One region of the Delftia sp. SD018 genome, then DNA from elsewhere that is predicted to be linked to it. Evidence: predicted binding sites of a transcription regulator. Region 1 holds the regulator's gene; each other region holds the start of a gene.

Region 1 (10,068 bases):
CGTGATGTCGCGAAAGGAAAAGATCCGCCCCATGGGCAGGCCCCGGCGCAGCTGAGGCACGGCGCGGCGCTCCAGGATGCGGCCGTCGCGCAGGTCCAGCACGTCGGCCGCCTCCATCAGGGGCTGGGCCGACAGCAGCTTCAACTGGCGCGCATAGGATTCGGCATCGCGCACCTGGCCGGCCAGGTGGTCGAGGATGGCCACGTCGTTGCGGCGCACCAGCAGCGCCTCGGGAATGCCCCAGAGCGTGGCAAAGCGGTGGTTGAAGGCGCGGATGCGGCCATCGGGATCGCAGACCAGGATGGCGTCGGCCGCGGACTCCAGCGTGGCGCGCAGCTCGCCCAGCAGGCTCTCGAACTCGGCCTCGTGCAAGGCCTGCTCGCGCCGGTCCAGCATGCTGACCAGCAGCACCTCGCCGTCGAGCGCGCGCACGCGCATCTCCACGGGCGCCAGCTGGCCATCGGCGCGGCGCACCTCGGCAATGAACTGGGCTCCGGCCTGCCAGTTGAAGGGATCGCTCCAGAAAGCCTGCTGCTGCGGCGTGGCGGCCAGCACCTGCACGGGCAGCCCCGGGGCCGCATCGGCCTCATAGCCGGTGACGGATTCGCTGGCAGCGTTGGCGCGCAGCACCTTCAGGGTGCGCGCATCGATCAGCCACAGGGCCTCCTGCAGTGCATCGAGCAGGCGGGGCCAGGCGCGGTTGAGCGCTTGCTTGTTCAAGACGCCACCTTCGGTGGATCCAACTCCACCGCCCGTTCAAAGTAATAGCAGACACGCCGGCGCGGCGACAGGTAGTCCAGCGCATCGCGCGGCAGTTGCGCGGGCGCCACTCCCCGGCGTATGCCCAGCTCGGGAAACAGCTCCAGCGCCAGCACGGGCGCCTGCGCGGCCGGCACGCCGGCATCGTGCACCATCACCGAGGGCTTGAGCGGGCGTGATGCATTCACGGACATGACCATGGCATGGCGCCCGTCGGTCAGCTCCACCACCGAGCCCGGCGGGAACACACCCATCATGCGGATGAAGCCATTGAGCACGGGCGCGGCGAACTTGTCGCGCAGCCGACTGAACAGCATGGACAGGGCCTCGTGCGGCGTATGCGGCGTCTGTGCATCGCCGGGATTGCACAGGCGATCGTAGCTGTTGACCAGGGCCAGGATCTGGCCCGTGAGTTCCATGTCTTCGGCCACCAGGCTCAGCGGGAACCCCGTGCCGTCGGCCCATTCATGGTGCTGGGCGATGGCCGTGGTGACCTGGGCCGACAGGCCCATTCGCATGGCAATGGCCACGGATTCGCCCACATGGCGCTCGTAGCGCTCGCGCAGGGCGTCGGGCACGGAAGGCTCCAGGGCCAGGCCGTGCATGCCTTCGACACCGGCCACGGGCTTGCCCGCGTCATGCAGCAGCGCCGCCAGGCCCAGGTCGCGCAGCAGCGATTCCTGCAGGCCCAGGGCCCGGCCCAGCAGCAGGCTGAGCACGGTCACGTTGACGGCATGCACGCTCTGGCTGCTGCCCACGCCATCGGACAGCAGGTGAATGGCCACGTCCTGCGGGCCCGCCAGTTCGGCCAGGCAGCCATCGACCAGGGCCTCGGTGGGCATGCGCGCCTGCTCGGGCGCGCTGGCGATGGTGGTCTCTATGGCCACATAGCCGCGCTCCACCTTCTGAAAGCGCGCATTGCAGTCCTCCAGCCGGCCGCGCCAGTCGGGCACGGACAGCAGCAGCGGTGCTGGCGCAGGTTCGGTGGGTGCAGGCTCGGGGGCCACCACGACGGGCGGCAGCTCCTGCGGCGGCGGGGTGCGCACCTCGGCGGGCCAGGTGTCGCTTTTGTGCGGGACACAGCGCACCACCTCCAGGCCCAGGGATTTCAGGGTCTGGATCTGTGCGCTGGAGGTGATCTTGAAGCTGCTGACCGGAAAGGGATGGTTCAGCCACCCAACATCGAGCTGGACAAACATGCCCGGACGGAGGTCTCGGATATCGATGAGGACGGAATGGTTCACGCGCGGCAACGGCCCCGAGGCTGAAGGAATCGGCAATATGTAAGCCGATGATTCGGGCATTATCTCCAGTTCTGAGGGCCTCGCAGCCAATCCGCGACCCCAGGTGCCAAGTCTGGCCTCAGCTGTTGCTCAACGGCACCAGAGGCTGGGCTTGTAGATCAGGTCCATCCACAGCGCCCAGACGGCCACGCCCACCAGCATCAGGCCGGCCAGGCGCGTGCCCCATTCGGCGCGCAGGCCGTTCAGGCGCTGCCGGCCCAGCCGCCACAGCCAGGGGCCGGCCACCAGCCACAGGCCGCTGCCCACGCCAAAGGCCGCCATGGCCAGCGCGCCCTGCAACGGGCCGCCGCTGAGCGCGGCGACCAGCACGGCCGAATACAGCAGTCCGCAAGGCATGAGCGCCCAGGCATAGCCTGCCGCCAGCGTGCCGCCCGGCGCCGACACCCAGGGCTGCACGCGCCGCCAGGCAGCGCGGCCGGCAGACTCCAGCCAGGCGGGCTGGCGGGCCTGCACCATCATGGCCAGGCCCCAGGCCATCACGGCGACATGGGTCAGCGTCCAGAACGGCTGCAGCGCCGTGGTCTGGCTGGTGAGCCAGGACAGGCTCTCCATGGCCAGGGCCGAGGCAGCGCCCAGGCTGGCATAGCCGGCCAGACGGCCGCCGTGGAACAGCGCCGTGCGCAGCCACAGCCGGCTTTGCAATCCATGCACGGCCACCACCTGCGAGCCACCGCCCTGCCCCTCCCCGCCCGTGACCACGCCGCAGGGCGCAGCGCACATGGCCAGGCAATGGGGCCCGCCGACGAGCCCCATGATCAAAGTGGTCCAGAGCAGCGACAAGAGCATGGGGCCTAGATGATCCTCGAAAACCGCGCCCGGTTCTTGTCCGCCTGCAGATATCGGTCAAACAGCATGGCCACGCCGCGCACGAAGTACCAGCCCATGGGCGTGACCTGGAAGCCCTCGTCGCTGATCTGCACCAGGCCCTTGGCCTGCAGGTCCTCCAGGGCCGCCATCTCGGGCGCGAAGTACTCGCGAAAGCCCAGCAGCCATGCCTGCTCCATGGGCTCGAACAGCACGGCGCCCTGGCACATGATGGCCATGATGACGGCGCGGCGCACCAGGTCGTCGCGCGACAGCGCCAGGCCCCGCACCACGGGCAGGTGGCTGGCGTCGATGGCGTCGTAGTACTCCTCCAGCGTCTTGGCGTTCTGGCTGTAGCTGGCGCCCACCTTGCCGATGGCCGACACGCCCAGCGCAATCAGGTCGCAGTCGGGCTGGGTGCTGTAGCCCTGGAAGTTGCGGTGCAGCCGGCCCTGGCGCTTGGCCACGGCCAGCGAGTCCTCGGGCAGGGCGAAGTGGTCCATGCCCACGTAGACATAGCCACCGTCCATGAACGCGGCGATGGAACGCGACAGCATGGCCAGCTTGTCGGCCCCCTGGGGCAGATCCTCGGCCGCAATGCGCCGCTGCGGCTTGAAGCGCTCGGGCAGGTGGGCATAGGCATAGAGCGCGATGCGATCGGGCCGCAGCGCGTTGACCTGGGCCAGCGTGCGCTCGAAGGATTCGGGCGTCTGCTTGGGCAGGCCGTAGATCAGGTCCACGTTGATGGAGGCAAAGCCCAACTGCCGCGCGGCCGCCACCAGCTCGAACACCTGCTCTGCCGGCTGCACGCGGTGCACGGCGATCTGCACCTGTTCGTCGAAGTCCTGCACACCGAAGCTCAGGCGGTTGAAGCCCAGCTCCTTGAGCACGGCCAGGCGCTCGACGCTGACGGTGCGCGGATCGACCTCGATGGAATACTCGCCACCCGGCTCCAGCTTGAAATGCTCGCGCAACAGGCCCATCAGCGTGCGCAGCTCGTCGTCGGAGAAGAAGGTGGGCGTGCCGCCGCCCAGGTGCAGCTGGCTGACGGTCTGGCCCTTGCCGCAATGGGCCGTATGCAAGGCCATCTCGCGCGCCAGGTAGTCCAGGTAGACGGCAGCGCGATCGTGGTGGCGCGTCACGATCTTGTTGCAGGCGCAGTAGTAGCAAAGCGACTCGCAAAAGGGCACGTGCACATACAGCGACAAAGGCGTGGCACGCGCTGCGGTACTCGATTTGCGTTGTTGCAGCGCCAGGATATAGTCCTCTGCACCAAAGGCCTCGACAAAGCGGTCGGCGGTAGGGAACGAGGTGTATCGGGGCCCCGGTACGTCAAAGCGACGCAGCAGCTCTGGGGTGACAGCGGTCATGGGTTTTTTCCTCTAATACCTCGACTGTGCCGCAGCACATCGGTCATGTCCTTGACTCATATCAAGAGTTGTTTGAGGGACTGCTGCGACAATTTGATCCAACTCATCGCAATCCACGAGGTCACCGCCGGCACGCTGTGTGCCGCTGATGTTTATCACTCCATGAACCTTCAGACCATCAAAGCCTCCTGCTCCAACTGCAACCTGCGCGAACTGTGCATGCCCATGGGCCTGGATGCCGAGCAGATGCAGCGCATCGACGACATCGTGGCCACGCGCCGCAAGGTCAAGCGCGGAGGCCTGCTGTTTCGCAACGGCGAGACATTCACCTCGCTGTACGCCATCCGCACCGGCTTCTTCAAGACCTGCGTGGCCACCGAGGACGGACGCGACCAGGTCACAGGCTTTCAGATGGCCGGCGAGATCATCGGCCTGGACGGCATCGTCAACGACCACCACACCTGCGATGCCGTCGCGCTGGAAGACGCCGAAGTCTGCGTCATGCCCTTCGACAAGCTGGAAGACCTGTCGCGCGAGGTCACGGCCCTGCAAAACCATGTGCACAAGGTCATGAGCCGCGAGATCGTGCGCGAGCACGGCGTGATGCTGCTGCTGGGCAGCATGCGCGCCGAGGAGCGCCTGGCCGCCTTCGTGCTCAACCTGGTGCAGCGCCTGCATGCACGGGGCTTTTCCAAGTCCGAACTGGTGCTGCGCATGACGCGCGAGGAAATCGGCAGCTACCTGGGCCTGAAGCTGGAGACGGTGAGCCGCACCTTCTCCAAGTTCGCGGACGACAACATCATCGAGGTGCGCCAGCGCCATCTGCGCATCCTGGACACGGAGGCGCTCAAGCGCATCGTCAACAGCCAGCAGTGCCAGTGAGGCTGCAAGGGCGGCAAGCATTCGTCCGCCAATGAACAAGGCCCGCGACAGCGGGCCTTGTTCATTGCGGCGGGCTCTCGATCAGTCCCGCCCCAGCCCCTGCATGGCCAGGTCCGGGTCGGGCTCGGAGACCACGCCGTCATTGAGATCGCGGGCCGAGCGGCCCAGCATGGTGGTCATCAGGCTGGAGAGCATGGTCACGCCCCAGAAGGCGAAGAAGGCCAGCGTGTAGATGCCCTGGCGCGACCAGCCCAGGTCGCCGAGCCAATGCAGCTCCAGCGGGTCCACAAAGGCAAAAACCAGCATCTCCATCACGGCGGCTGCCAGAAAGGCAGGCCAGGCAATCCACATCCAGCGTTGGGCCAACATCAGCGATCTCCTTGTGCTGTCGAGGGGTCGCCTTCATTGTGCGCCGCGCCAACGCATGGCGCCAAGCCCCGCAGCGCCCTGCACGCCTGTAGGAAACCCTCACCCGTCGCGCATGCCGGAGATGCGATCCGCCATGCAAAAAGGCCGCGACTGCGGCCTCTTGCAGGGGTGCACGGCGATCAGCGGTCGGTGGGGTGATCGTGCGCGGGCGTGGCCGCATGGTTGCGGCCGGTGACGGCGGGCGCCATGCTCTTGGGCACTTCGCGCACGCCATCGGCACGCTCGTTGATCGTGATGCCGTTGCGGTAGTAGTCGGGGTCGATCACGGGATCGGCGCCGTTGATGGCGATGATGGCCGTGATCACGGCAGCGACCACCACGGCCGCCGGGCCGGCCACCACCAGCCAGACATGGCCGAACCTCCACCAGGGCTTGCCGGCGTCGGGGTGCGAGGGAGCCTGCGCGGGCGCGGACACTGCGGGACTGGAAGACATGGGAAACCTCTTTCTTTCAGGCGGCAGGCGCGGACCGTGCCGCGCCTGCCAGGAACATCACCGGGGCACCAGGAAGACGGCCTTTTCGGACGCGCGTCCCGCGCCCGAATGCACGGCATCGATATCGAAGAATACGGTGTGCGAGCCCGGCTCGGCCGAACCGTAGGGAATCTGCAGGCGCGCCGCAATGCCGCGCGTCTCGGCCGGGCCGACCTCGACTTCCTGCTCGGACGCCAGCTCCAGCCCATCGAGGCCGTGGGCGCTGATGCGGTAGCGCTGGGCCTGCTCGGTGGCATTCATGATCTGCAGGCGGTAGACATTCTCCAGCTTGCCGCCCGCCACGATGCGCGACAGCGAGGCGCGGTCGCGGATCACGTCCACCTTGACCGACTGGCGCAACGCCAGGCTCACGATCATGACCACGCTCAAGCCGATCAGCACGGCCGAGTAGATCAGCACGCGCGGACGGAAGATGCGGCGCAGCACCTGGGCACGCCGCCACAGGCCGGCCATGGCGTTCTGCGTGGTCAGGCGGATCAGGCCGCGCGGGTACTCCATCTTGTCCATGATGGAATTGCAGGCGTCTATGCACAGGCCGCAGCCAATGCATTCGTATTGCAGACCGTTGCGGATGTCGATGCCCACGGGGCAGACCTGCACGCACATCTTGCAGTCGATGCAGTCGCCCAGGCCCTGGGCCTTGTAGTCCACCTTCTTGGTGCGCGGCGCACGCGGCTCGCCCCGGCCCGTGTCGTAGCTGACGATCATGGTGTCCCGGTCGAACATGGCGCTCTGAAAGCGCGCATAGGGGCACATGTACTTGCAGACCTGCTCGCGCATGTAGCCCGCGTTGCCATAGGTGGCAAAGCCGTAGAACAGCACCCAGAACATCTGCCAGCTGCCCTGCAGCGCCAGCAGCTCACCGCCCAGCTCGCGGATGGGCACGAAGTAGCCCACGAAGGTGAAGCCGGTCCACAGCGCAATGGCGATCCACAGCAACTGCTTGAGCGACTTCTTCCAGGCCTTCTCGAAGGTCCAGCCGTTCTTGTCCAGCCGCATGCGCGCGCTGCGGTCGCCTTCGACCTTGCGCTCCACCCACATGAAGATCTCGGTATAGACCGTCTGCGGGCACGAGAAGCCGCACCACAGGCGCCCGGCCACGGCCGTGAACAGGAACAATGCCAGCGCCGAGATGATCAGCAGGCCCGCCAGGTAGATGAAGTCCTGCGGGTACAGCACCAGCCCGAAGAGATAGAAGCGCCGCGTTCCGAGGTCGAACAGCACCATCTGGCGCTGGCCCCACTCCAGCCAGGGCAGGCCGTAGAAAACCAGTTGGGTGAGAAACACCAGGGCCCATCGCCAGCGTGCGAAGACACCGCTGATGGAGCGCGGGTAGACCTTCTTTTCCGACTCGAACATCGACACCAGCTCGCCCGGATCAGGCGTGGCCGGCGTGATCGGAATGACTTTGCGGGGAGGCTTCCCGGTGTCATCCCCGCTCTCGGGCTTCATGGTGGGTTCCTTTGTTTTTTTGAAATATCTGAAAACTCAAAACGCAAAAAGGCGGCGCCGCAGCGCCGCCCCTGTGCTTACTGACGGACTGCGCCGTCTTTGTGCGACATGCCCCAGACATAGGAAGCAAGCACCGCGATCTGCGCCTCGGTCAGCTTGTCCTTCTGGGCAGGCATCTCGTTGTGCTTGCCGTTGTTGATCATGGCCGTGATGGCGGCCTCGCCCCAGCCGTGCAGCCAGATGTCATCGGTCAGGTTGGGCGCGCCCAGGGCCTGGTTGCCCTTGCCGTCCATGCCGTGGCAGGCAGCGCAGGCCGTGAACTTGGACTTGCCCAGCGAGGCCTTGAGCGAGTCGTGCGGGCTGCCCGACAGGCTCAGCACATAGTGCGAGAGGTTGCGCACATCGTCGGGCGTGCCGACGGCAGCGGCCATGGGCGGCATGATGCCGATGCGGCCACCCGTGATGGTTTCCCTGATCTTCTCGGGCGTGCCGCCATGCAGCCAGTCGCCATCGGTCAGGTTGGGGAAGCTCTTGCCGCCGCGTGCATCCGAGCCGTGGCACTGTGCGCAGTTGTTCATGAACAGGCGCTCGCCGATGGCCATGGCCTGGGGATCCTTGGCCATGTCTTCGGTGCTCATGCTCGTGAACTTGGCGTACAGCGGCTCCAGGTCCGCGCGGGCCTTGGCCATCTCGTTTTCATAGGCGCCCAGCTGCGTCCAGCCCAGCTTGCCCGCGAACGAGCCCAGGCCCGGATAGGCCGCCAGGTAGGCGAAGCCGAACACCGAGGTGATGATGAACAGCCACATCCACCACTTGGGCATGGGGTTGTTCAGCTCGCGCAGGTCCTCGTCCCAGACGTGGCCCGTGGTGTTGTCGGCCGATGGGACCACCTTCTTGCGTGCGGTGAGATACAGCAGCAGCAGGCAGCCGATGATGCCGCCCAGCGTGATCGCCGTGACATAGATCGACCAGAAGTTGTTTACGAAATCGCTCATGGGAAGTTCTCGTTCTGGTGGAGGGACTCAGTCTTGCTCGAACGGCAGCTGGGCGGCCTCGTCGAAACGGGCCTGGTTGCGGCGGGCGAACGCCCACCACCAGATGCCGATGAAGCAGGCCAGCGAGGCCAGCGTGGCCACGATGCGCATGGTGGTGATGTCCATGTCGCTCTCCTTTACTTGACCGAACGGCCCAGGACCTGCAGGTAGGCGATGACGGCGTCCATTTCCGTCTTGCCCTTGACCTGCTCGGCAGCGCCGCTGATTTCCTCGTCGCTGTAGGGCACGCCTACCTTGCGCAGCGCGCTCATGTGCTGGGCGACCACGGTGTCATCCACCTTGTTCTTTTCCAGCCAGGTGTAGGCAGGCATGTTGGACTCGGGCACCACGTCGCGCGGGTTGTTCAGGTGGATGCGATGCCATTCGTCGCTGTACTTGCCGCCCACGCGGTGCAGGTCGGGACCCGTGCGCTTGGAACCCCACTGGAAGGGGTGGTCATAGACGAACTCGCCAGCCACCGAGTAGTGGCCGTAGCGCATGGTCTCGGCGCGGAAGGGGCGGATCATCTGCGAGTGGCAGTTGTAGCAGCCCTCGCGCAGATAGACGTCGCGGCCCATCAGCTGCAGCGGCGTGTAGGGCTTGAGGCCCGCCACCGCTTCCGTGGTCGACTTCTGGAAGAACAGCGGAACGATTTCCACCATGCCGCCGACGGCCACCACCAGCAGGGTCAGCACGATCAGCAGGAAATTGTTGGTTTCCACCTTCTCGTGGGAAAAGCTCTTGGGAGCGCTATTGTTGTGATCGGACATGAGTAATGCTCCTAGACGCTCAGGCGTGGGCCACGACGGCAGGCACGGCCACCTTCACCGAACGGCCCGAGATCGCGGTCTTCCAGGTGTTCCACAGCATGACCAGCATGCCGCCCAGGTACAGCAGGCCACCGGCCACGCGGATCACGTAGAACGGATAGCTGGCCTTGACGCTTTCGACGAAGGTGTAGGTCAGCGTGCCATCGGGATTGACGGCGCGCCACATCAGGCCCTGCATCACACCGGCGATCCACATCGCGGCGATGTACAGCACGATGCCGATGGTGGCCATCCAGAAGTGCAGTTCGATGGCGCCCACCGAGTGCATCTTGGTCTTGCCGAACAGGCGCGGGATCAGGTAGTACAGCGAGCCCATGGTGATCAGGCCCACCCAGCCCAGGGCGCCCGAGTGAACGTGGCCCACGGTCCAGTCCGTGTAGTGCGACAGCGCGTTGACGGTCTTGATGGACATCATCGGACCTTCGAACGTGGACATGCCGTAGAACGACAGCGACACGATCAGGAAGCGCAGGATAGGGTCGTCGCGCAGCTTGTGCCATGCGCCCGACAGCGTCATCACGCCGTTGATCATGCCGCCCCAGCTGGGAGCCAGCAGGATCAGCGAGAACACCATGCCCACGGACTGCGTCCAGTCGGGCAGCGCGGTGTAGTGCAGGTGGTGAGGACCCGCCCACATGTAGGTGAAGATCAGCGCCCAGAAGTGGACGATGGACAGGCGGTAGCTGTAGACCGGACGGCCAGCCTGCTTG
Region 2 (10,068 bases), on a different contig from region 1:
GCGCTGGCCGGCTGCAGCGTGCCGCCGCTGAGCACCGCGCCTGAAGCGGCCCGGCCCGCCATGCCCGCCCAGTGGAGCGTGGCAGGGCAGGAGCCGGCCGCCGCCGTCCAGGCATCGTGGTGGCAGGCCTTTGGCGATCCGCTGCTCACGCGCTGGGTGGAACTGGCCCAGTCCCGCAACAACGATGTGCTGCTGGCCCTGTCGCGCGTGGATGAGGCGCGGGCCAACCTGGATGTGGCAGGCGCTGCGGGCCTGCCCCAGCTCTCGGCCACGGCCGGCGCCTCCACGGGCCGCAGCCTGGGCGCGCGGGGCCTGGCGCACACGCGCTCGGTTCAGCCCGGCCTGCAGGCCAGCTGGGAGCCTGATCTGTGGGGCCGCATCGCCCACCTGGAAAAGGCCGCCGCCCTGCGCCTGCAGGCCAGCGAGGCCGACCGCGACGCCGTGGCCCTGGCCGTGGCCGCCACCACGGCCCAGGCCTATGTGGGCCTGCGCTCGCTGCAATCGCAGCTGCAAGTGGCCCAGGCCACGGCCCGCTCGCGCGAACAGGCCCTGCGCCTGGCTGACGATCAGGCACGCGTGGGCTACACCTCGCAGCTGCAGCTCACCCAGGCCCAGGCCGAGCTGCAATCCGTGCAGCAGGCCGTGGAGCAGCTGGAGCTGTCGCTGGCGCGCCAGCGCACGGCGCTCCTGCTGCTGGCCGGCGGCGAGGGTGACGAGCAGGCAGCCGCGCTCATGGCAACAACCGACGGCCAGTCCGCTGCGCTGGGCGCACCGCCGCCTGCACCGGCCGCCGGCCTGCCTTCTGCCTTGCTGCAGCGCCGCCCCGACATTGCACGGGCCCAACTGCAGCTGGCGGCCGCCGACGAAAGCCTGGCCGTGCAGCGCACCGCCTTCCTGCCCCAGGTCTCGCTGACGGCCAGCGCCGGCAGCCTGCTGGTCAATGCCCTGCAATACCACCCGGCCACGGTCTGGGCCCTGGGCGGCAGCGTGCTGGCGCCGCTTTTCACGGGCGGCCGGCTGCAAGGGCAGTTCGACGCCGCCGCCGCCCAGCGTGACCAGGCCGCCTATGCCTATCGGGGCGCGGTGATCAAGGCCCTGGCCGATGTGGAAAACGCCCTGGTCGGCACCCAGCGCCTGCAGTCGCAGTGGCAGCACGCCAGCGAGCGCGAGGCGGTGCTGCAGCGCTCCCTGGGCTTTGCCAGGGACCGCTACGAGGCCGGCTACGCCAGCTACCTGGAAGAGCTGGACGCACAGCGCAATCTCTACCAGGCGCAGCAGGAGGTGATACGCCTGCGCCAGAGCCAGCTGGAAAACGCCATTGCGCTGTACCAGGCGCTGGGCGGCGGCTGGCAGGCCGCCACCACACCCGTCGCTGCACCTGTCGCCAGCCCCACCCGCTGATCAGACCTTCTCGATGCGCGCAGGCAGGCCCTGGCGCACCGTGGCGCCGGACACCCAGTCCACCCACACGTTTTTGCAGCCGGGCCGCGTGGGATCGGCAAAGCCCAGGTCATTGAGGTTCACGCCATTGGCATGCTCGGCGTTCACCGGCATGGGCTGGCCGTCGATGCTGTGGCGGCCCGCGCCCAGTTCGCGGTGGCCGTAGCCGTGCTCGATGGCCACGGTGCCCGGCATCACGCCGTCGCGCACCATGGCCACGGCCGTCACCGCGCCGCCCGGCGTGCGGATGCGCACCGTGTCGCCGTTGGCGATGCCCAGCCGCTCGGCGTCATCGCGGTGCAGGGACACCGGGTTGTGCGGATGCACCTGGCGTAGCCGCGAGACGGCAATCGACATGGAACTCATCAGGTTGGACTTGTACGAGGTCAGCAGCAGCGGCCATTGCTGCTCGCCGAAATGCGTGCGCATGGCGCTGCCGTCGGCCAGCCGCGCCGGATACCAGGTGGGGCAGCCGCTGTAGCGCTCGCCCGTCATGGCGTGGCGCATGCGGGCCAGCTCCTCGCTCCACACTTGCAGGGCAGGCGCGTGGGCCTTGCGGGTGTGGCCGTCCTTCCAGGCGTCCTCGATGCGGTCGAAGCGCCCGCCGCGCGTCAGCAGCATGGCCACCTGGCGCCATTCATCATCCTTCAGGCGCTGGCGCAGCGCGGGCACCAGCCTGTCCACGCCGGTGATGGCGATGTCGTCATCGCTGGCCGCCGGCACGGGCTTGCCGCCTGCCCAGGCCACGTTGGCCAGGGCATGGATGAAGAAGTCCTCGGCCGAGCGCAGCGCATGGGGCTGGCCCTGGGCGTCCTTGATGGCGGCCTCGCCAAAGCCCGGCAGGCCCAGCCGTTCTGCCACGGCAAAGAGGAAGCTCTCCACGTTCACGGGCTGGCCGCCGGCCGTGCGCGCCACGGCGGGCTGCACCACGGGCCAGCGCACGGTGGAGCTTTTGGCCACCACGTCGGCCCAGGGCGCCGAGATGCCCCAGCTCTCGTAGGTCACGGTATCGGGCACGATGAAATCGGCCAGCGCGCTGGTCTCGTTGATGAAGGGGTCGATGGAGACGATCAGCGGCAGCTTCTTCGGGTCCTTGAGATCGTCCACCAGCGCATTGCGAAAGCCCGCAATGCCGTAGACGGGGTTGCTCATGTGGTTGATCCAGGCCTTGGCGCGGTAGGGGTAGCCGGCCAGCGCGCTGGCCAGCATCTCGCTGGACAGGCCGCCCACGGCCGGGTACCACGGGGCCTGGGCGGCGGGGTAGTCCTTCGCGCCCTCGGGCTGGCCCTCGCGCTTGCGCTGGAATTCCGCGCTTTTCTCGTAGGGCTGGCGGTGGCGTGACAGCGCCAGGCCGCGCGGCTTGACCTTGCCGTCGAAGTTGGCGAAGTCGTAGCGCGGGCCCGGGCCGAAGGGGCCGAACGGGCCGGCATCCAGCACCAGGCCGCCCTGCACGTTGAGGTTGCCCACCAGGGTGTTGAGCATGCTGATGGCGTAGGCGGTGTAGAAACCCGCGCCGCTCATGGTGCCGCCATGCGCATCGGCCACGGCGCGCTTGCCATGGCTGGTGAACTCGCGCGCCAGCGCCTCGATCTCGCCGCGTGCCACGCCGCACAGCGCCGCGTACTCGTCCAGTGTCTTGAGGCTGGCCTGCTCATGCAGCTTGGCCAGCGAGGAGCAGACCGACAGCTCGGGGGCCTGGTCCGCGCCTTCGGCCTTCAGGCCGGGCACGGCCACGCGGGTGCGCACCATCAGCTGTGCAGGCTCGGCCTGGGTGTGCGGCGCCAAGCTGCCATCGGCACGCTGCACCACGAACACATCCTGGGCCGGCTTGCCGTCTTCGGCCGGCGCGGGCAGGGCCCAGCCCACGTCGGCGCCGCGCAGAAAGCTGCCATGGCGCGGGTGGCCGGGCTCGTTGACCAGCAGGTGCGTGGCATTGCTCCAGGACGCCTCGCCCGCCGCCTGCATGGCGGCCGGGCCGGGCTGGGCGAGAAAGCCCGTGTCATGGCGCGCCTCGTCCAGGATGACGCGGATCAGCGCCATGGCCAGGGCCAGGTCGCTGGCCGGCTTGACGGCCAGCCAGCGGTTGCCGCTGCCCGCAGCCAGGCTGGACGAGGTGGGCAGCACGGGCGAGACCACCACGTAGCGGAAACGGTTGTCCTCGCGCGAGCGGGCCTCGGCCAGCTCGCGGCCCTGGCGCTGGAAGGGGTTGCCGGACTGCGCGGGCGCCGCGCCGATGAACAGGCCGAAGCTGGCATGGCTCCAGTCCGGCTTGCCGTGCGGCATGCCGGGCAGGTCGCCCAGGGCCGCTGCCGCACCCACGCGAAAACTCTGGCCGCAGTAGGCGCCGTGGTTGCTGACGTTCACGGTGCCGAAGGACGGCCCCGCAAAGCGGCGCAGCAGCTGGGCGCGGCCTTCGTTGGAGGCGTCGGTCACCAGCAACTGGTTGGAGCGCGGGCCGAACTCGGGGTTGTCGGCGTCCAGCGGCGTCTTGGTGTCCCAGATGGCGCGCAGGCCCTCGACCTGGCCTTCACCGAACAGGTCGCCGCCCTCGCAGACTTCCTGCACCAGCTGCTCGAAGGAAATGCTCTGCCAGCGGCCGCTGCCGCGCGGGCCCACGCGCTTGAGCGGGGTGAGCACGCGGTGCGGTGCGTTCTGGTGCTCCAGCATGGACGAGCCGCGCGCGCAGGCCGTGGCCCGGCCCTCCAGGCCCAGCTCCTTGCCCAGTTTGGCGTAGACCTCGCGCACGGGTTCTTCCATGGCGGCTGGCCGCGTGGTGGCCAGCGGGTGGTAGGGGTTGCCTGCCACGCGCAGGATGCGGTTGCTGGCGGTATCGACACGCACGCGCACGCCGCACTGCGTCCAGCAGCCCAAGCAGCTGGAGGGGCTGACCACCTGGCCGGGCTGGGTGGCGAGCGCGCCCGTGGCCGGGTCGATGCGGAACTCCGGCGTCAGCGAATTGCCGCGCGTGGCGCTGGCCGTGGGCGTGCCCGAGGTGCCTGTGACCAGGCCCTTGGCACCGCGCGCCAGTGTTTCACCGTAGCCGGCCGCAAAGGCGGCCAGCCCGCCGGCGGTGAGTCCGCCGCGCAGCAGCAGGCGGCGGCGTGTGGCCTCGGCATCCAGGGAATCTTCGGGAGCTTGGGGGAGTTTCTTCTTGTCGGTCATGAAAGGCTTTCTGTGGCGCGGCCGGCCGGTGGCGGGCCGCGCTCCGTGAATGGGTGAGGGGTCGTCAGGGCGGCGGTGTCAGAGGGCGCGGGCCGTGGCCGAACGCGCGGGAAACAGCTCCAGCGCCCAGGTGGCCAGCGTCACCAGCGCGATACACAGGCCGGCCACGCCCAGCATGCCCAGCAGGCCGTCGCCGCCCAGCGACATGTGGTAGATGTACAGGCCCGCGCCGTACTTGGGCACGCCTTGCACGCCCATGAACAGCGCCCAGCGGAAGGCCCAGGCCGCGGCGGCCAGGCCCAGCCCCAGGGCCAGCGTATAGCGCGGGCAGGCCATGCGCTGACCACCCCGCACCAGGGCCCACAGCAGGGCGGCACCGGCCACGGCCGAGCCCAGCATGCTCAGGCGCCAGACCGGAAACTGCTGCCACAGCTGCAGCGCCGCCTGGAAGGAGCGGCCCTGGCCCAGCCAGCCGGCAACGGCCCAGACCGCCACCATGGCCAGCAGGCACAGCGCCAGCGCCAGGCCCAGCATGCGCAGGGCCTGCAGGGCTCCGGCATCGGGGCGGTGGCGGGCGGGCAGAAAGCGCGCCGTCACCAGCATGCAGCCCACCGTGGCCAGCCAGCCCGTGAGCGCCAGGTTCAGCGGCACCCACAGCGTGTTCCACAGCGGGCGCGAGCGCACGGCCATCAGCTCGGCGCCGGTATAGGCGGTGATGGTCAGCGCCGACACGGCCAGCAGCGGCGCCAGCCAGCGCAGCCACTGCGGCCGGCCCAGCCACCAGGCCAGCACGAAGGCCAGCGCCAGCCCCACGAAGACGGGCAGCAGCAGGGCGCCCACCGACATCCACGACCACGGCGTGAAGTGCGCATAGAAATGCCAGAAGCGCGCAGGCTGGTGCAGGTCGGCCAGCAGCGACACGGGTGCGGCGATGGCGCTCACGGCCAGCACCAGCACGGCGGCCGGCAGCAGGCGCGACATGGCGCTGCCGCGCGGCGCCCAGGCGCAGGCGGCGGCCAGCAGGGCGGCGCCCGTGGCAATGCCGGCCAGGAAGAAGTACTGCACGGCCCAGGGCAGCCAGGCCGATTCGTAGGCGGGGGTCAGGAGTTCGACGATGTGCATGGGGTGCTCCTTGCGTTCAGTGGGAAGTGACCAGCCGCACGCTGGCCTGCCCGTCCACGCCGTCGACGAAGGCGTCGGGCAATCCCAGGTAGTACACATGCGGGTCCGTGCCCATGGCGGGCTTGAGCACCTTGAGGTCCTTGGCGTGCTCGCGCATGCGCTGGCGGATCTCGCTGCCCTCGTCGTTGAGATCGCCGATCACGCGGGCGCCGCCCACGCAGCTTTCCACGCAGGCCGGCAGCAGGCCGGCTTCCAGGCGGTGCTCGCAGAAGGTGCACTTGTCGGCGGTCTGCGTCTCGTGGTTGATGAAGCGTGCGTCATAGGGGCAGGCCTGCACGCAGTAGCCGCAGCCCACGCAGCGCTCGTTGTCCACCAGCACGATGCCGTCGCTGCGCTGGAAGGTGGCCTGCACCGGGCAGACCGGCACGCAGGGCGGGTTGTCGCAGTGGTTGCACAGGCGCGGCAGGTTGAGCATGGCCGGCGGCAGGTCCTCGTTGCCCGCGTGCTGCACCTCGTACTGCAGCACCGTGGTGCGGAACTGGCCCAGCGGCGGCAGGTTCTCCATGGAGCAGCTCACCGTGCAGGCCTGGCAGCCTATGCAGCGGCGCAGGTCCACCAGCATGCCGTAGCGCCTGCCGGCCTCGCCGGGACGGCGCGGCGGCTGGAAACCCGGGGTGCCGGGCGCGGCCGCCGCCACGGGCAGGGCCACGGCCGCCATGGCGGCGGCCAGCAGGTCCTGCAGGAAGCCGCGCTTGCCGGCGGCGGGCTGCTGCGCATGGGGGACGGTGCGGGCGGGGATGTCCTGGGAGGAGGGCTGGCAGCTGCAGTCGTTGCAGCCGCTGCCGGCGCGGGATGTTTTTGGCATGGCCTGTCTTTCATCGTCCTGCGGCCACGGAGGGTGGTCGCTCAAACTCAATAAAGCATTAAAAATATGCTTTTTATATTGAATTTAATATATAAAATTCAGGGCCTTGGTGGCTTGATGTGAGTCAAGCAATGGGCTTTCCAAGTGCCTGCCGAGTGCCTGCCGAGTGCCTGCCGAGTGCTTGCAAAGCGCCACCGACTGCCTGCCATGGACAGGCGCCCAAGGCAGTCCATAGCGTGTGGCGCAGGGATTAAGACGGGGTTAACAGGGTGACTGCATTCCTCGGGAATGCGGGGCGCATATCGGAAATCACCCTCTTGTTTCCGCGCGCGGCCCCGGTCTACGCTGCTTGTGTCGCCACTGCCAAGGAGTTCTCCATGAACCATGCCCTGAACAGCCTTGCTTCGGAACTGGACCTTGCCGCCGAAGCCGGCGAGCACCTTAGGCTGCAATTCACACAGGCCTGCGTGGACCGCATCGCGCACCTGCTGGAAGACCCGGACGTCATCCGCTGCGCACAAGGCCTTCGCCGCTACCTGGACGGCCAGATCGACAGGCAGGAACTGGACCGCCTGGCCCGCGAGGCTGCCAGCCTGGCCAACCACCACCAGGGATCACGCTCCCTCGACGGCTGCGGCCATGCCGCCGTGTCCGCCACCTATGCCACGGCCCATGGGCTGGCGGGCCGGGCGCTGCAGGCGGCCGACTATGCGGCCTACGCCATGGTCTATGGCGAGGGCGGCCACGGCGCCGTCACGGACCGTGAATCGTTCGAGCCTGAATACCAATGGCAGGCGCGCTGCCTGGCCTCGCTGGCGCAGGCCGCTCAGCAGCGCACGTAGCACCAGGCCGACTGCTGCAGCAGGGCCAGCGACTCGATGCCGCCCTGCGGCAGCACGCGCATGCCGGCAGGCGCCTCGCGGCCCAGCTTCCTGAGCGTGTTCGGGCAGACCAGCGCATGGGCCAGGGCGGCCGCATCCAGATGCTGCGGCGTGCCCGGCGCGGCGTCCAGCAGCGCCTCGACGGCCGGGCCGTTGATGACGATGCGGACCTCGGCACCGGGCCGGTCCTGGCGCAGGTTGGCCAGATTGCTGCGTGCACGGGCCAGGGCGCCGGGCGTGGGCGCATGCAGCACGATGCGCAGCGGCGGCGCATCCGGCCGGGCGGGGAACAGGTCGCTCCAGTCGCTGGAGGATGTGGAAGCGGCGGGACAACGGCTTGTGCTCATGGTCGTCCTCGTCATTTCCTGCCACGCGGCCCCATGACCTCTTCCAGCAGGCCCGGCGGCAGGCCGGTGCGCACCTGCACCAGCCCCTTGTCATCCTTCCAGACCAGGGCCGGCGTGGCACGCAGCCCCCAGGTGGACATCAGCGAGGCATGGCTGGCCAGCACCTGCCGCGTGGCCTGCGGCACCGGGGCCAGCGGCGTGGCGCCCGCGCCCTCTGCGCTGGCGCGGCCGGCCTTGGCATAGGCGCGTGCGTGCTCGGCCAGGGCCTGCTCGGGCTGGCGCGCGGTCAGCAAGGCGGCGGCCTTGCCCTCGCTGCTGGGCTTGAGGATGCCCACCAGAATGTGGCGCAACTGCACCTGGCCGCTCTCCACCCAGGGCCGGGCATCGTTCCACAGCTGGTTGCAATAGGGGCAGTTGGGGTCGGTGAACACATAGACCGTGCGCGGCGCGTCGGCGCGGCCATCCGGTATGGACTGGGCGCGCTGCACATCGCCCCACAGCTGCTCGCCCATGGGCTTTTGCACGGCGGCCTGCAGGGCCTGGGCGTTCACGTCGCGGCCCTGGGCGTCGATCACCGTGCCCAGCACCCAGTGCTTGCCGTCGGGCATGCGGTAGATGGGCACGGGCTGGCGGTCGCGGTAGGCGGCCCAGGCCTTGAGTCCGCCCACGGCCGGCAGCGGTCCCACCAGGGTCAGTCCCTGCTGGGCCAGAAACTCCTCCGATGGCAGCTCGGACGCCGCAGCCGGCAGGGCCAAGGCTGCCGACAGGGCCAGGGCTCCTGCCAGTGCAGGCAGGGGGAACAGGGGGGAAGCGCTCATGAACATTCCTTCAGATGCTGGGCCAGGCTGGCGCGCGACAGCTCGCCCATGCGCATGCCGCACAGCCGGCCGTCGGCGCCATAGAAATAGGTGGAAGGCAGGCCCCGCTGGCGCCAGTGCCGGCCGGCCTGCTGCTGCGGGTCGAACAGCACCTGGGCCAGCGGCAGCGGGGCTGCTGCCTGCTCGCGCTGCAGGTAGCCCATCACGGCCTCGGCAGACTCGCCCTGATTGATCCAGATGAAGCGCACATCGGGCCGCTGCTGCTGGGCCTGGGCCAGCACCGGCATCTCGCGCCGGCAGGGCGGGCACCAGGTGGCCCAGAGGTTGATCACCATGGGCTTGCCATCGGCCTGCTGCAACTGCTGCAGCGAGACCGGCTGCGCCTGCCCGTTGACCAGGGTGAAGGCCGGCAGGGCCGGTGCATCTGCGGAGGGCAGCGCCTGAAGCAGGCTGCCCAGCACCAGCAGGGCCGCCCCCGCGCCCAGCGCCAGCCCTGTGGCGCGGCGCAGCACCGGGGAGCGGCGGCTGCGCCACAGCATGTACAGCAGCGCGGCCAGCAGGCCGGCCCACAGGTTCCATCCCCCGTCGCGGATATCGACGACACGGCCTGCGAAGGCCGGCATCCCGCTCCAATCCCAGGGGGCAGGCGCGACCTCGGTCCACCACTGCGCGACATAAGCCAGGCGCGCCGCCAGCAGGCCGGCCAGGGTGCTTTGCCACAGCAGCGCATCCACGGCCTGGCCTGTGCGCCTTTCGTTCCTGCGCGCCAGCCACTGCGCCAGCAGCCAGGCCAGCATGGCCACCACCACGCCCGTCGGCAGGACCAGCGGCCCCAGCGCCAGGCTGGCGGGCAGGTGCAGCCAGGCGCCCAGCGCCGATAGCGCTGACGGCCCGCCAGGCTCTGCCGCTCCGGCAAGAACAGGCGAAGGCGCCAGCAGCAGGCCGGCAAGCAAGGGCAGGAAGGACGAAAGAAGAGGGGATGACCGGAGATGCATGGAAGGGAGTTTCAGCCATGCGGGCTGACAGGCCGTGGATGCTGGCAGCGGGGAATTAACGGGGGGTTAACGGCCTCATGGCCTCACGGCCTCACGGCCTCACCTGGCTTGCCGGGCGGCAGCGCCACCTCTTGCGCTCGCAGGAAAAGGATTTTCTGCAATCGCAAGAAAATCCATCTCATCGATCGAGGGTCAGAACTTATTCCAGAGTGCTGCAAATGCCCCGAAAGAAATGGCAATGAAGAGGGATGCCTTGAAAACCAGCTTGTTTTTTGATGAAGTCGATGGCTTCACTATCTCGTATTTGGAAACGAGCATGACGACGACAAGGGTCAGCACGCACACGACGATAAGCCGTGTCTGAAGTTCGTTCATTGCATATCCTTCCATCAAGCGGAATACGGGGTCGCGAGCGATGCGAATCCGTGAGGGCAAGGC
Region 3 (10,068 bases), on a different contig from region 1:
GACGACGCGGCTGCCGGGCGATGCGGCCCGCAGGCCCGCGATGGCATCGACGCCCAGCACGCCGGGCAGGTGGTTGTCCAGCAGGATGACCTGGGGCGCCAGCGCGGGCACCAGGCGCAGGGCCTCGCCCGCGTCGCCGGCCTCGCCGACCACGCGCAGGCCTGCGTCCTGGGCGATGAGGGCGATCAGGCCGCGCCGGAACAGCGTGTGGTCGTCGATGACGAAGACGGAGATGGGGCTGGAGAAGGACATGGGGCGGTCTTTTTCTTGCGGGAGCGTGTCACGCGTTCGAGGGGAGGGCCTGCGCTGGCGCGCCGGCCGAGGCCGACGGCGGCAGCTCGATCAGCACGCGCGTGCCCTCGCCGGGGCGGGAGTGGACATGGACCAGCGCCTGCGCCAGCAGGGCGCGCTCGCGCATGATGCCCAGGCCCACATGCAGCGAGTCCGGCGCAACGTCGGCGGGGACGAAGCCGCAGCCGTCGTCGCAGACTTCGAAGCGCCAGGGGTGGCGCCCCACGCGCAGCTCCACATGCCTGGCACCCGCGTGCTTGCGCACGTTGGACAGCGCCTCCTGCACCATGTGCAGCACCTGGATCTGCACATCGGGCGCCAGCGGCAGGCCCTGGCCCGACATGCTCAGCGAGGTGGCAATGCCCGTCTGGTGCTCGAACTTGGACAGCGTGGCGCGCAGCGCGGCCTCGATGTCCTCGGCGCTGGTGCGCGTGCGGAAATGCACCAGCAGCTCGCGCACGTCGGCATAGCATTCGCGCACGCCCACTTCCAGCTCGCCCAGGCTGCGGTCGCGCGCCTCGTCGCGGCCCTTGGCCACGGCGTCGCGCAGCAGCTGGGTCTGTATCTTGAGAAAGGCCAGCGACTGGGCAATGGAGTCATGCAGCTCGCGCGCGATCAGGCCGCGCTCCTCGGCCACGGCGGCTTCGCGCTCCAGCGCCGTGGCGCGCAGGCTTTCCATGGCGCTGGCCAGGTGGCGCGCCATGGCGGACAGCAGGTCGCGCATGTCGTCCGTGAGCACCACGGTGGAGCGAAAGAACAGGTTGACCTCGCCCAGCAGGCGCTGCTGCAGTTGCACGGGGATGCTGACCACCGTCTGGAAGCCGGCCTCGCGGCAGTGGGGCAGCTGCAGGTCGCTGGCCGGCGTGATGGGGATCACGCGCAGCCGCGCCTGCTCGCGCGGCTGGCCGCACAGGCAGGCGCCCGTGTGCAGGCAGTGCTCCTGCACCGACATGGACTGGGGCAGGCCGTCGCCGGCCAGCAGCACGTAGCGCTCGTTGGCCTCGTCGGACCAGCGCACCGTGGCCGCATCGGCCTGGGCCGCCAGGCGGACCTGGCGCACAAAGCCTTCGGCCAGGGACTGCAGGCTGGCGGCCTCCGACGCCTGCACGCTGACCGCGTACAGCGCCTGCAGCTGCTGGTGCTGCACGTTGAGGCTGGCTGTCTTCTCGCGCACCTTGTCCTCCAGCTCGGCGTGAGAGCTTTGCAGCGACTGGGCCATCAGGTTGAAGCCGGCCGCCAGCTGGCCGAACTCGTCATCCACCTCCACGCTCATGCGCGTGTCCAGGTGTCCGCGGCGCATGCGCTCCAGCGCCGAGCGCAGCTGGCCCACGGGATGCAGCACCAGCCAGTAGCTGGTGGCCATGAAACTCACGGCAGCGATGATGGCCAGCGCCATCAGACACATCTGAAACAGGTGCAGGATGGCCGTCCAGCGCGAGAGCCGGTCCTCGATGGCCTCGACAAAGCCGTCCACCTCGCGCACGAAGGCATCGGCGCTGCCCATGATGGCCTGCGCATCGACATGGTCCTCGGCCTGCCACTGCGTGCGCAGCGCACTCCAGTCGCCGCGTATGCGCTCGTAGCGCGCGCTGACCGCATCGCTCCAGGGCACGAACAGCGGGCGCGACATGTCGCCGCTGCGCAGCAGGTCCAGGCTGGCGTCGAACTGCCGTGCGCGCTCCTGCCACTGCGCCGGCGCCTCGTTCTGGCGCGCCATGGCCATGCGCACCATGCTCATGCGCAGCCGCCCGGCCTCGTTCACCGCCGCCGCACCGCCTTCCAGCTGCCAGGCCACCCACAGCGTGAAACCAATGGAGGCCACGGCCGCGAGCAGGCAGGCTGCGCCCATGAGCAGCAGCTTGGTCGAAAGCGAGGGCTTGCCATGCATGGTTGCACTGTAGCCACGGCACATTTGCGCGTCTTGACCTGAATCAAGCGCCGCCCGTTTGCGCCGTGCCCCCGCCCCGATTCCCAGGATCCTTTCAACTGCCCCCAATGCCCACAGGGCCTATGGGGCCCCCGGGCGAGGCCAGTGTTTAGCATGGGGCCATGCAAGTCCGCTCCCACCTCCGCCCCTTCATCCGCACCCCGCGCCTTGCCGGCCTGGCTGCGGCCGCATTGCTGGCGGCAGCCCTTGCCGGCTGCGCCAGCTCCTCCGCCCCGGCGCGGGACTGGACGCAGCAGTTGCAGCGCTGGTCCGACGCGCCCATCGTGCTGCTGGGCGAGCAGCACGATGCGGTCGCCCACCAGGCCTGGCAGCAGGCCACGGTGGAGCAGTTGGCAAAACAGGAGCGCCTGGCCGCGCTGGTGATCGAGATGGCGCCGCGCACGGGCTCCACGGCCAGCCTGGCACGCGATGCCTCCGAGGACGCGGTGCAGCAGGCCCTGCAATGGCAGGACGCGGCCTGGCCCTGGCCGCGCTACCGCGGCGTGGTCATGGCCGCCGTGCGCGCGGGCGTGCCCGTGCTGGGGGGCAACCTGCCGCGCGCCGACATGAAGCAGGCCATGCGCAACGAGAACCTGGACACCCACCTGCCGCCCGAGGGCTGGCAGCGCCAGCTCGACGCCATCCGCGAAGGCCACTGCGGCCTGCTGCCCGACACCCAGCTGGCGCCCATGGCCCGCATCCAGCTGGCCCGCGACGCCAGCATGGCCGAGGTGGCCAGGGCCGCAGTCAAGCCCGGCAAGACCGTGCTGCTGGTGGCCGGGCGCGGCCACGTGCTGCGCGGCGTGGGCATTCCCACCTGGCTGCCCGAGGCCGCAGGCGCCAAGGTGGCCGTGGCGCAGGCGGGGGAGACATCGGTGGCGCAGGCCTCGGATGTGGATTGGCTGCAGAAGACGGATGCCCTGCCGGCCAAGGACCACTGCGCCGAGCTGCGGGAGAAGTTCAAGAATCCGCCGGCGCCGCGGGCCGATGCGGGCTGAAGCCCGCTGATTCCTGAAGAGGTTGCGGCCGGCCTTGCGACCGGCCGGAAATCAGCGGTAGAAAGCTTCCACGGCGCCCTTGAGCTTGATCAGCAGGGGCTTTCCCTTGCGGTCCACCGTCTTGCCGGCCGGCACCTTGATCCATCCCTCGCTCACGCAGTATTCCTCCACGTCGAAGCGCTCGTTGCCGTTGAAGCGGATGCCGATGTCGTGCTCGAACACGGCGGCCACATGGTGCGGGCTGCGCGGGTCGATGGACAGGTGGTCGGGCAGTGCGGGGCGATCGGCGGGTGCGTTGGCGTCGGTCATGGTCTTGTTCTCGCAAGAGGGTTCTGAAGAAAGCCGGTATTGTCCGCGCAATTCGCAGGCAGGCGCTGGCTGACAGGCTTTGGCGGCAGGCATCGCCATGCGGATGGCGGGCGGGCGTCGTATGCTGCGCTCCATGCTGTCGCCAGAGCAACGTCAAACACTGAAGTCGGCCAAGCGCCTGCCGCTGGCGCTGCTGCTGTTCGTGGCGCTGGGCTTCGTGGCCTCCTCCGTGGCGGCGGGGCACTGGCAGCAGGTGCCGCTGTGGCTGGCCTGCATCAAGGCCGTGACCGAGGCCTCGCTGGTCGGCGCGCTGGCCGACTGGTTTGCGGTGTCGGCGCTGTTCCGGCGCATTCCGCTGCCCCTGGTCGGGCGCCATACGGCCATCATCCCGCGCAACAAGGACCGCATCGGCGAGAACCTGGCGAATTTCGTGCGCGACAAGTTCCTGGACGGCCCTTCGCTGGTGGCGCTGATCGAGCGCCATGATCCCGCGCGCGTGCTGGCCGGCTGGCTGACCACGCCGGCCAACAGCACCCTGCTGGGGCGGCAGGTGGCGCGGCTGGCGCTGGCGGCGCTGGAGATGGTGCAGGACCGTCAGGTGGAGCGCTTTCTGACACAGGCATTCAAGGCCTTGCTGGCCCAGGTGGACCTGCCCCGCGCGGCTGCGGATCTGTTGTCGGGCCTGACCAAGGACGGCCGCCACCAGGCCGTGCTGGACGACGTGTTGGCCCGCGTCAGCGGCGTGCTGCGCGAGGCCGAGACCCATGTGCTGATCGCCCAGACCATCGTGCTGTGGCTCAAGCGCGAGCATCCGCTCAAGGAAAAGATGCTGCCCACGGACTGGCTCAGCGACAAGGGCGCCAGCGCCATTGCGGGCGCGCTCGACAGCCTGCTGCAGGACATTGCCAGCAATCCCGAGCACCACATGCGCAAGGCCTTCGACGCCTCCGTGGACCGGCTGGTCACGCGGCTGCAGTCCGACCCCGCCATGTCCGAGCGCGCCGAGCGGCTGCGCCACTACCTGCTGCACGACGAAAAGCTGGCCGGCTACCTGCGGGCGCTGTGGCTGGGCTTGCGCGCCAAGCTGCAGGCGGACCTGGCCAACGAGCATTCGCAGGTGGCGCGCAAGACCGCCGCCATGGGCCGCTGGCTGGGCCAGTCGCTGGCGCACGACGAGGCGCTGCGCAGCTCCATGAACGAGCGCCTCAAGCGCTGGGCCCAGGCGCTGGCGCCCGATGTCTCGCAGTTCCTGGCCCAGCACATCGCCGATACCGTGCGGCGCTGGGATGCGCGCGAGCTGTCCGAACTGATCGAGCTGCACATCGGCAAGGACCTGCAGTACATCCGCATCAACGGCACCGTGGTCGGCGGTGCCGTGGGGCTGGTGCTGTTCCTGGTCTCCAATGCGGGGCGGCTGTGGGCCTGATCACTGGCCGGCCGGCTGGCCCCGGCCCCACAGCGCAATCACGCGCACATAGGCCAGCTCGGCCAGCAGCTCCACCAGCGTCTGCGTGACGATGACGGCCGGCAGCACGGGAATGGCGCCGGGCACGGCCAGGGCCAGCGGCAGCACGACCAGCGAATTGCGCGTGCCCGCGCTGAACGCGACGGCGCGGCCCGAGGCTGCCGGGAGCCGGAAGGCGCGCGCCACCAGCCAGCCCAGTGCGGGCGCTGCCACCGCAAAGGCCGCATAGACGGGCACCATGCTCCAGGCGGCCTGCGTTGCCGGGCCCAGTTGGGGCAGCACGGAGGCGATCACCACGAACAGCACCAGCGCAGTGGCCGGCACGGGCAGCAGGCCCAGCCATGCCGAGGCGCTGGCGCCGCGCCGGCTGCGGGCCGCCCACAGCTGCGTGGCAGCGGCCAGGGCCAGCGGCACGGCGATCAGCCACACGAACGCATGCAGGAAAGGCCCCGCCTGCACCAGCCGCGCCGCATCGTCGCCCAGGAACAGGCCCAGGTAGCCGGGCAGGGCCAGCATCTGCGCGATCAGCAGGGCCGGCGTGGCCGCCAGCAGCAGGCGCGCGTCGGCACGTCCCAGGAGGGAGAAGGTGACCACGTAGTCGATGCAGGGCGCCAGCAGCACCAGCAGCGCGCCCAGGCGCAGCAGGGGGTCGGCGGGCAGGAACTGCAGCAGGGCCCAGACCAGCAGCGGCACCATGATGAAGTTGGCCACCATCAGCGCGGTCAGGAAGCGCACCTGGCCAAAGGCGCGCCGCAGCTCGGCCACGGGCACCTGCAAGAAGGTCACATAGAGCATCAGCGCCAGCGCGGGGTTGATGGCACGCTCCAGCACGCCCGTGCCGGGCAGCGCCCAGGCGGCAACTGCGGCCAGGGCCACGGCGGCGAAGTAGATGGGGATCTGGCGCTGTTCGAGCGCGTCTCGGGTGTCTTGCATTCAGGAGGCCGGTGGCGGCGGGTACGGGGCGGGTACGCGGATGTGGGGCGGATGTGGGGCGCCTAGTATGGCAACGGCACAGCCGGCCCGCTGCTTCATTCCCCTGCATGCCCTGGGCCCGCAGGGATCAGCCCTGGCTTGCCGCGCCCAGCACCTTGTACAGATAGGAGCGCGAGATGCCCAGCTCCTGCGCGGCCAGCTTCTTGTTGCCGCCGCAGCGTGCGATGGCGTCGAGGATGGCATTGCGCTCCTGGTCCTTGAGCGGGGCCACGGCGCCGGTGGAGGGCATGTCTGCCTCTGCAACGGGCAAAGGCCGTGCACCGGCCAGCGGGTCCTCGTGGCGCGCGAAGTTGTCCACGCCCAGCAGGTGGCCGTCGCAGAACACCAGGGCCTCTTCCACGCGCTGGCGCAGCTGGCGCACATTGCCGGGCCAGGCCTGGCGGGCCAGGTAGGGCATGACACCAGGCGCGATGCGGGGCAGAGCAATGCCGTTGCGCTCGCAGAACGACTGGGCAAAGCGCTGCACCAGGGCCGGGATGTCCTCCAGGCGCTGGCGCAGGGCCGGCACATGCAGCACCACGCCGCTGAGGCGGTAGAACAGGTCCAGCCGGAAGCGCCCGCTGTCGATGAGGCCGCGCAGGTCGCGGTGCGTGGCGGCCACGATGCGGAAGTTCACCTGCCGGCCGCTGTGCGCGCCCAGGCGCTGCACCTGGCGGTCCTCCAGCACGCGCAGCAGCTTGACCTGGATTTCCATGGGAATGTCGGCCACCTCATCGAGGAAGAGCGTGCCGCCCTCGGCCTGCTCCAGCTTGCCGGGCTGGCCCTGCCGGCGCCCGCCCGTGAAGGCGCCGGCCTCGTAGCCGAACAGCTCGGACTCGATCAGCGTGGCCGGCAGGGCCGCGAGGTTGAGGCTGACCAGGGGCGCGTCGGCATCGCGCCCGCGCGCATGCAGGGCCTGGGCCACCAGCTCCTTGCCGCTGCCGCTCTCGCCCAGGATGAGCACGGGCACGTCCAGCCGCGCCACGGCCTCGATCTCGCGGGCCAGCCTTTGCATGGGGGCGCTGGCGCCCACCATCTGCGCCGTGGGCGTGCCGCCGCGCAACTGGCTCAGTTCGCGCTTGTAGTGCTGCACCTCGTCATGCAGCTGGTTCAGCCGCTGCTGCATGCGGTTGAGTGCCTCCACGCCGCTGAAGCTGACCTGGCCCACGGCGCCCACCACGGCGCCGCCCTCGTAGACCGGCATGCGGTTGACGATGCGGCTCACGCCCGGCCCCAGCTGCTGCAGGTCGCCGATCTCGGCCCGGCCGCTGCGCACCACGTGGGGCAGGCGCGAGTTGGGGATCACGTCCTCGGCGCGCCGGCCTGCGGCCGTGCCGGGCGCCAGGCCGAAGAACTTCTCGTGCACGGGGCTGATGTAGCGCATCAGCCCTTCATGGTCGGCCACCGTGATCGCCTGGTACGGGTTGGTCAGGAACATGTTGAGGATGGCGAAGGCGAAGGGCACGCTGGCCACCATGTCGAACAGCGCCGCCGCCTCGTCGGCCGGGCGCAGCAGGGCGACCTCGCCCTCGGCATCGGCCAGCACCACGGCCACATGGCGGGCCACCGTGCCGCGCGGGCCCGGTGTTTCCACGTGCAGCAACTGGCCATGGCCGATGGGGTTGTGCCCGTCGCCGTGCGCGCGGGCCAGGGCTTCGGTGACCGCTGCATGCAGCAGCGGTTCCTGCGCCAGGCCCAGCCGCGCCACGGGCTCGGGCGAGTCGCGTCGCCAGACGAGAACGCCGAATCGGTGGTCGGGGGAGCTGGACATGGGCATGGCGGGCAGTGGCTGGGGTGAACGCACTCTAGCGGCGCGCAGGCCACGGGTCTGTCCCCGTGGTGTCTCCATGAAAGACAGTGCCCAACCCGTGTCTTCGAGGCTGTCCTTGATGTGGACACGTGAAGGTCGGCTGTGGAAAAAATCCTTTGAATTCAACGCGCTGCGTTCTGGCACGCCTTGTGCATCTCCACAGGCACAAGGAGACACGACGACATGAGCTGGCAACCCGAAGTGGACGAGATCGCATACCGCCGCGCACTGGCGGCCAAACTGGGCGGAGAGGACAAGGTGGCGCGGCACAAGGCCGCGGGCAAGCTCACGGTGCGCGAGCGCATCGATGCCTGCACGGACGCGCAGTCCTTCGTGGAGGTGGGCTCGCTCACCGGCTCGGGCCAGTACGACGGCCTGGGCAGGCTGACGGACTTCACGCCCTCCAACCTCATCATGGGGCGGGCGCGCGTGGGCGGGCGGCCCGTGGTCGTGGTGGGCGACGATTTCACGGTGCGCGGCGGCGCCAACGACGGCGCCGTGGGCGACAAGCTGATCTTTGCCGAGAAGATGGCGCACGACCTGCGCCTGCCCATGGTGCGCCTGGTGGACGGCACGGGCGGCGGCGGCTCGGTGCGCAACATCGAGACCAAGGGCTACACCAGCGTGCCCACCATGAAGGTCTGGAGCCAGGTGGTGCAGAACCTGTCCACCGTGCCCGTGGTCTCGCTGGCCCTGGGCTCGGTGGCCGGCATGGGCGCGGCGCGCGTGGCCTCCAGCCATTACTCGGTGATGGTCAAGGAGACCGCCCAGCTGTTCAATGCCGGCCCGCCCGTGGTGGCGCGCATCGGCCAGAACGTGACCAAGAACGAGCTGGGCGGCAGCCAGGTGCACACGCGCAACGGCGTGGTCGATGACGAGGTGGCCACCGAGCAGGAGGCCTTCGAGCGCGTGCGCCGCTTCCTGTCCTACCTGCCATCGTCGGTGTACGAGCTGCCTGCGCGCACCGCGCCGCAGGACGATCCGCGGCGGCGCGACGAATGGCTGCTGTCGGCCATTCCGCGTGATGGCCGCAAGGTCTACAAGATCCGGCCCATCGTCGAATGCCTGGTCGATGAGGGCTCCTTCCTGGAGACGGGCCGCCACTGGGGCCGGGCCATCGTCACGGGGCTGGCGCGCATCGACGGCTGGCCCGTGGCCGTGGTGGCCAGCGACCCGTACTTCTACGGCGGCGGCTGGGACGGCCCCTCGGCCGAGAAGTTCACGCGCTTCGTGGACATGGCCCAGACCTTCCACCTGCCCGTGGTCAACCTGGTGGACATCGCGGGCTTCCAGATCGGCGTGGAGGCCGAGAAGGCCGGCGTCATGCGCTACGGCGTGCGCGCCCTGGCCGCCGTCTACCAGGCCACCGTGCCCTGGTGCAGCATCCTCATCCGCCGCGCCTACGGCGTGGCGGCGGCCGGCCACCAGCACATGGGCCGCTTCAACTTCCGCTATGCCTGGCCCTCGGCCAACTGGGGCTCGCTGCCCATCGAGGGCGGGCTGGAGGTGGCCTACAAGGCCGAGATCGAAGGCGCCGACGATCCCGTGCAAAAGCGCGCCGAGATCGAGCAGCGCGTGCGCAGCCTGACCTCGCCCTTCCGCACGGCCGAGGCCTTCGGCATCGACGAGGTGATCGATCCGCGCGACACGCGCGCCCTGCTCAGCGAATTCGTGGAACTGGCCGCGCCGCTGCGCGAGGCCGGAGCGCCGCAGTTCGGCCTGCGGCCCTGAACGCATAAAAAACCCAAGGAGACAAAGCAATGGCAACCAGACAACCGCGCGCGCCCTCGCGCCGCACCGCCCTGGCCCTGTGCCTGGCGCCGTGCCTGACCATCTGCGCCGCGACGGCGGCCCAGGCCCAGGCCCCCCAGGAGGACAAATGGCCCACGCGCCCCGTGCGCATCGTGGTCGGCTTTCCTGCAGGCTCGTTCACCGACACCATTGCACGCGCGCTGTCCGAGCCGCTGAGCAAGTCGCTGGGCCAGCCCGTGGTGGTGGAGAACAAGCCCGGCGCCAACGGCGCCATCGGCGTGGGCGAGGTGGCCCGCGCCGCGCCCGACGGCTACACCCTGCTGGTCACCAACTCCAGCAGCATCACCATCAACCCCCAGATCTACAAGAAGATCACCTACCGCGCCAAGGACTTCGCGCCCATCACCATGGTGCTGGATGCGCCCTTCATCCTCACCGTCAACCCCGAGTGGGCGCAGAAGCACCAGATCCGCTCGGCCAAGGATGTGATCGCCTTCGCCAAGGGCCATCCCGACAAGCTCAGCTACGGCTCTGCCGGCCCCGG

The links. The regulator FNR, encoded in region 1, switches genes on or off when oxygen is low (the NO sensors DNR and NnrR bind a similar motif). The targets are predictions, from matches to a motif close to TTGATNNNNATCAA.
Region 2: the regulator FNR is predicted to act here: its motif matches at 6,704-6,717, upstream of dsrO (sulfate reduction electron transfer complex DsrMKJOP subunit DsrO).
Region 3: the regulator FNR is predicted to act here: its motif matches at 2,213-2,226, upstream of INR38_RS08855 (type IV pili methyl-accepting chemotaxis transducer N-terminal domain-containing protein).

What each region holds. Positions count from the first base shown of each region.
Region 1 is NZ_JADDRN010000010.1:20,592-30,659, forward strand. It holds gene INR38_RS11960 (bifunctional diguanylate cyclase/phosphodiesterase) at 1-720, opposite strand, end outside; gene INR38_RS11965 (HD-GYP domain-containing protein) at 717-2,063, opposite strand; gene INR38_RS11970 (sulfite exporter TauE/SafE family protein) at 2,133-2,849, opposite strand; gene hemN (oxygen-independent coproporphyrinogen III oxidase) at 2,855-4,237, opposite strand; gene fnr (fumarate/nitrate reduction transcriptional regulator Fnr) at 4,400-5,119, shown strand; gene INR38_RS11985 (hypothetical protein) at 5,201-5,488, opposite strand; gene INR38_RS11990 (FixH family protein) at 5,668-5,982, opposite strand; gene ccoG (cytochrome c oxidase accessory protein CcoG) at 6,040-7,494, opposite strand; gene ccoP (cytochrome-c oxidase, cbb3-type subunit III) at 7,572-8,489, opposite strand; gene INR38_RS12005 (cbb3-type cytochrome c oxidase subunit 3) at 8,517-8,654, opposite strand; gene ccoO (cytochrome-c oxidase, cbb3-type subunit II) at 8,666-9,298, opposite strand; gene ccoN (cytochrome-c oxidase, cbb3-type subunit I) at 9,318-10,068, opposite strand, start outside.
Region 2 is NZ_JADDRN010000007.1:106,714-116,781, reverse strand. It holds gene INR38_RS09695 (efflux transporter outer membrane subunit) at 1-1,401, shown strand, start outside; gene INR38_RS09690 (tetrathionate reductase subunit A) at 1,402-4,602, opposite strand; gene nrfD (NrfD/PsrC family molybdoenzyme membrane anchor subunit) at 4,681-5,724, opposite strand; gene dsrO (sulfate reduction electron transfer complex DsrMKJOP subunit DsrO) at 5,741-6,589, opposite strand; gene INR38_RS09675 (hypothetical protein) at 6,967-7,431, shown strand; gene INR38_RS09670 (hypothetical protein) at 7,416-7,817, opposite strand; gene dsbG (thiol:disulfide interchange protein DsbG) at 7,829-8,635, opposite strand; gene INR38_RS09660 (TlpA disulfide reductase family protein) at 8,632-9,630, opposite strand; gene INR38_RS09655 (hypothetical protein) at 9,823-10,005, opposite strand.
Region 3 is NZ_JADDRN010000006.1:141,736-151,803, reverse strand. It holds gene INR38_RS08860 (response regulator) at 1-252, opposite strand, end outside; gene INR38_RS08855 (type IV pili methyl-accepting chemotaxis transducer N-terminal domain-containing protein) at 281-2,179, opposite strand; gene INR38_RS08850 (ChaN family lipoprotein) at 2,341-3,216, shown strand; gene INR38_RS08845 (DUF3297 family protein) at 3,268-3,525, opposite strand; gene INR38_RS08840 (DUF445 domain-containing protein) at 3,647-4,951, shown strand; gene INR38_RS08835 (arsenic resistance protein) at 4,952-5,923, opposite strand; gene INR38_RS08830 (sigma 54-interacting transcriptional regulator) at 6,051-7,733, opposite strand; gene INR38_RS08825 (carboxyl transferase domain-containing protein) at 7,956-9,503, shown strand; gene INR38_RS08820 (tripartite tricarboxylate transporter substrate binding protein) at 9,533-10,068, shown strand, end outside.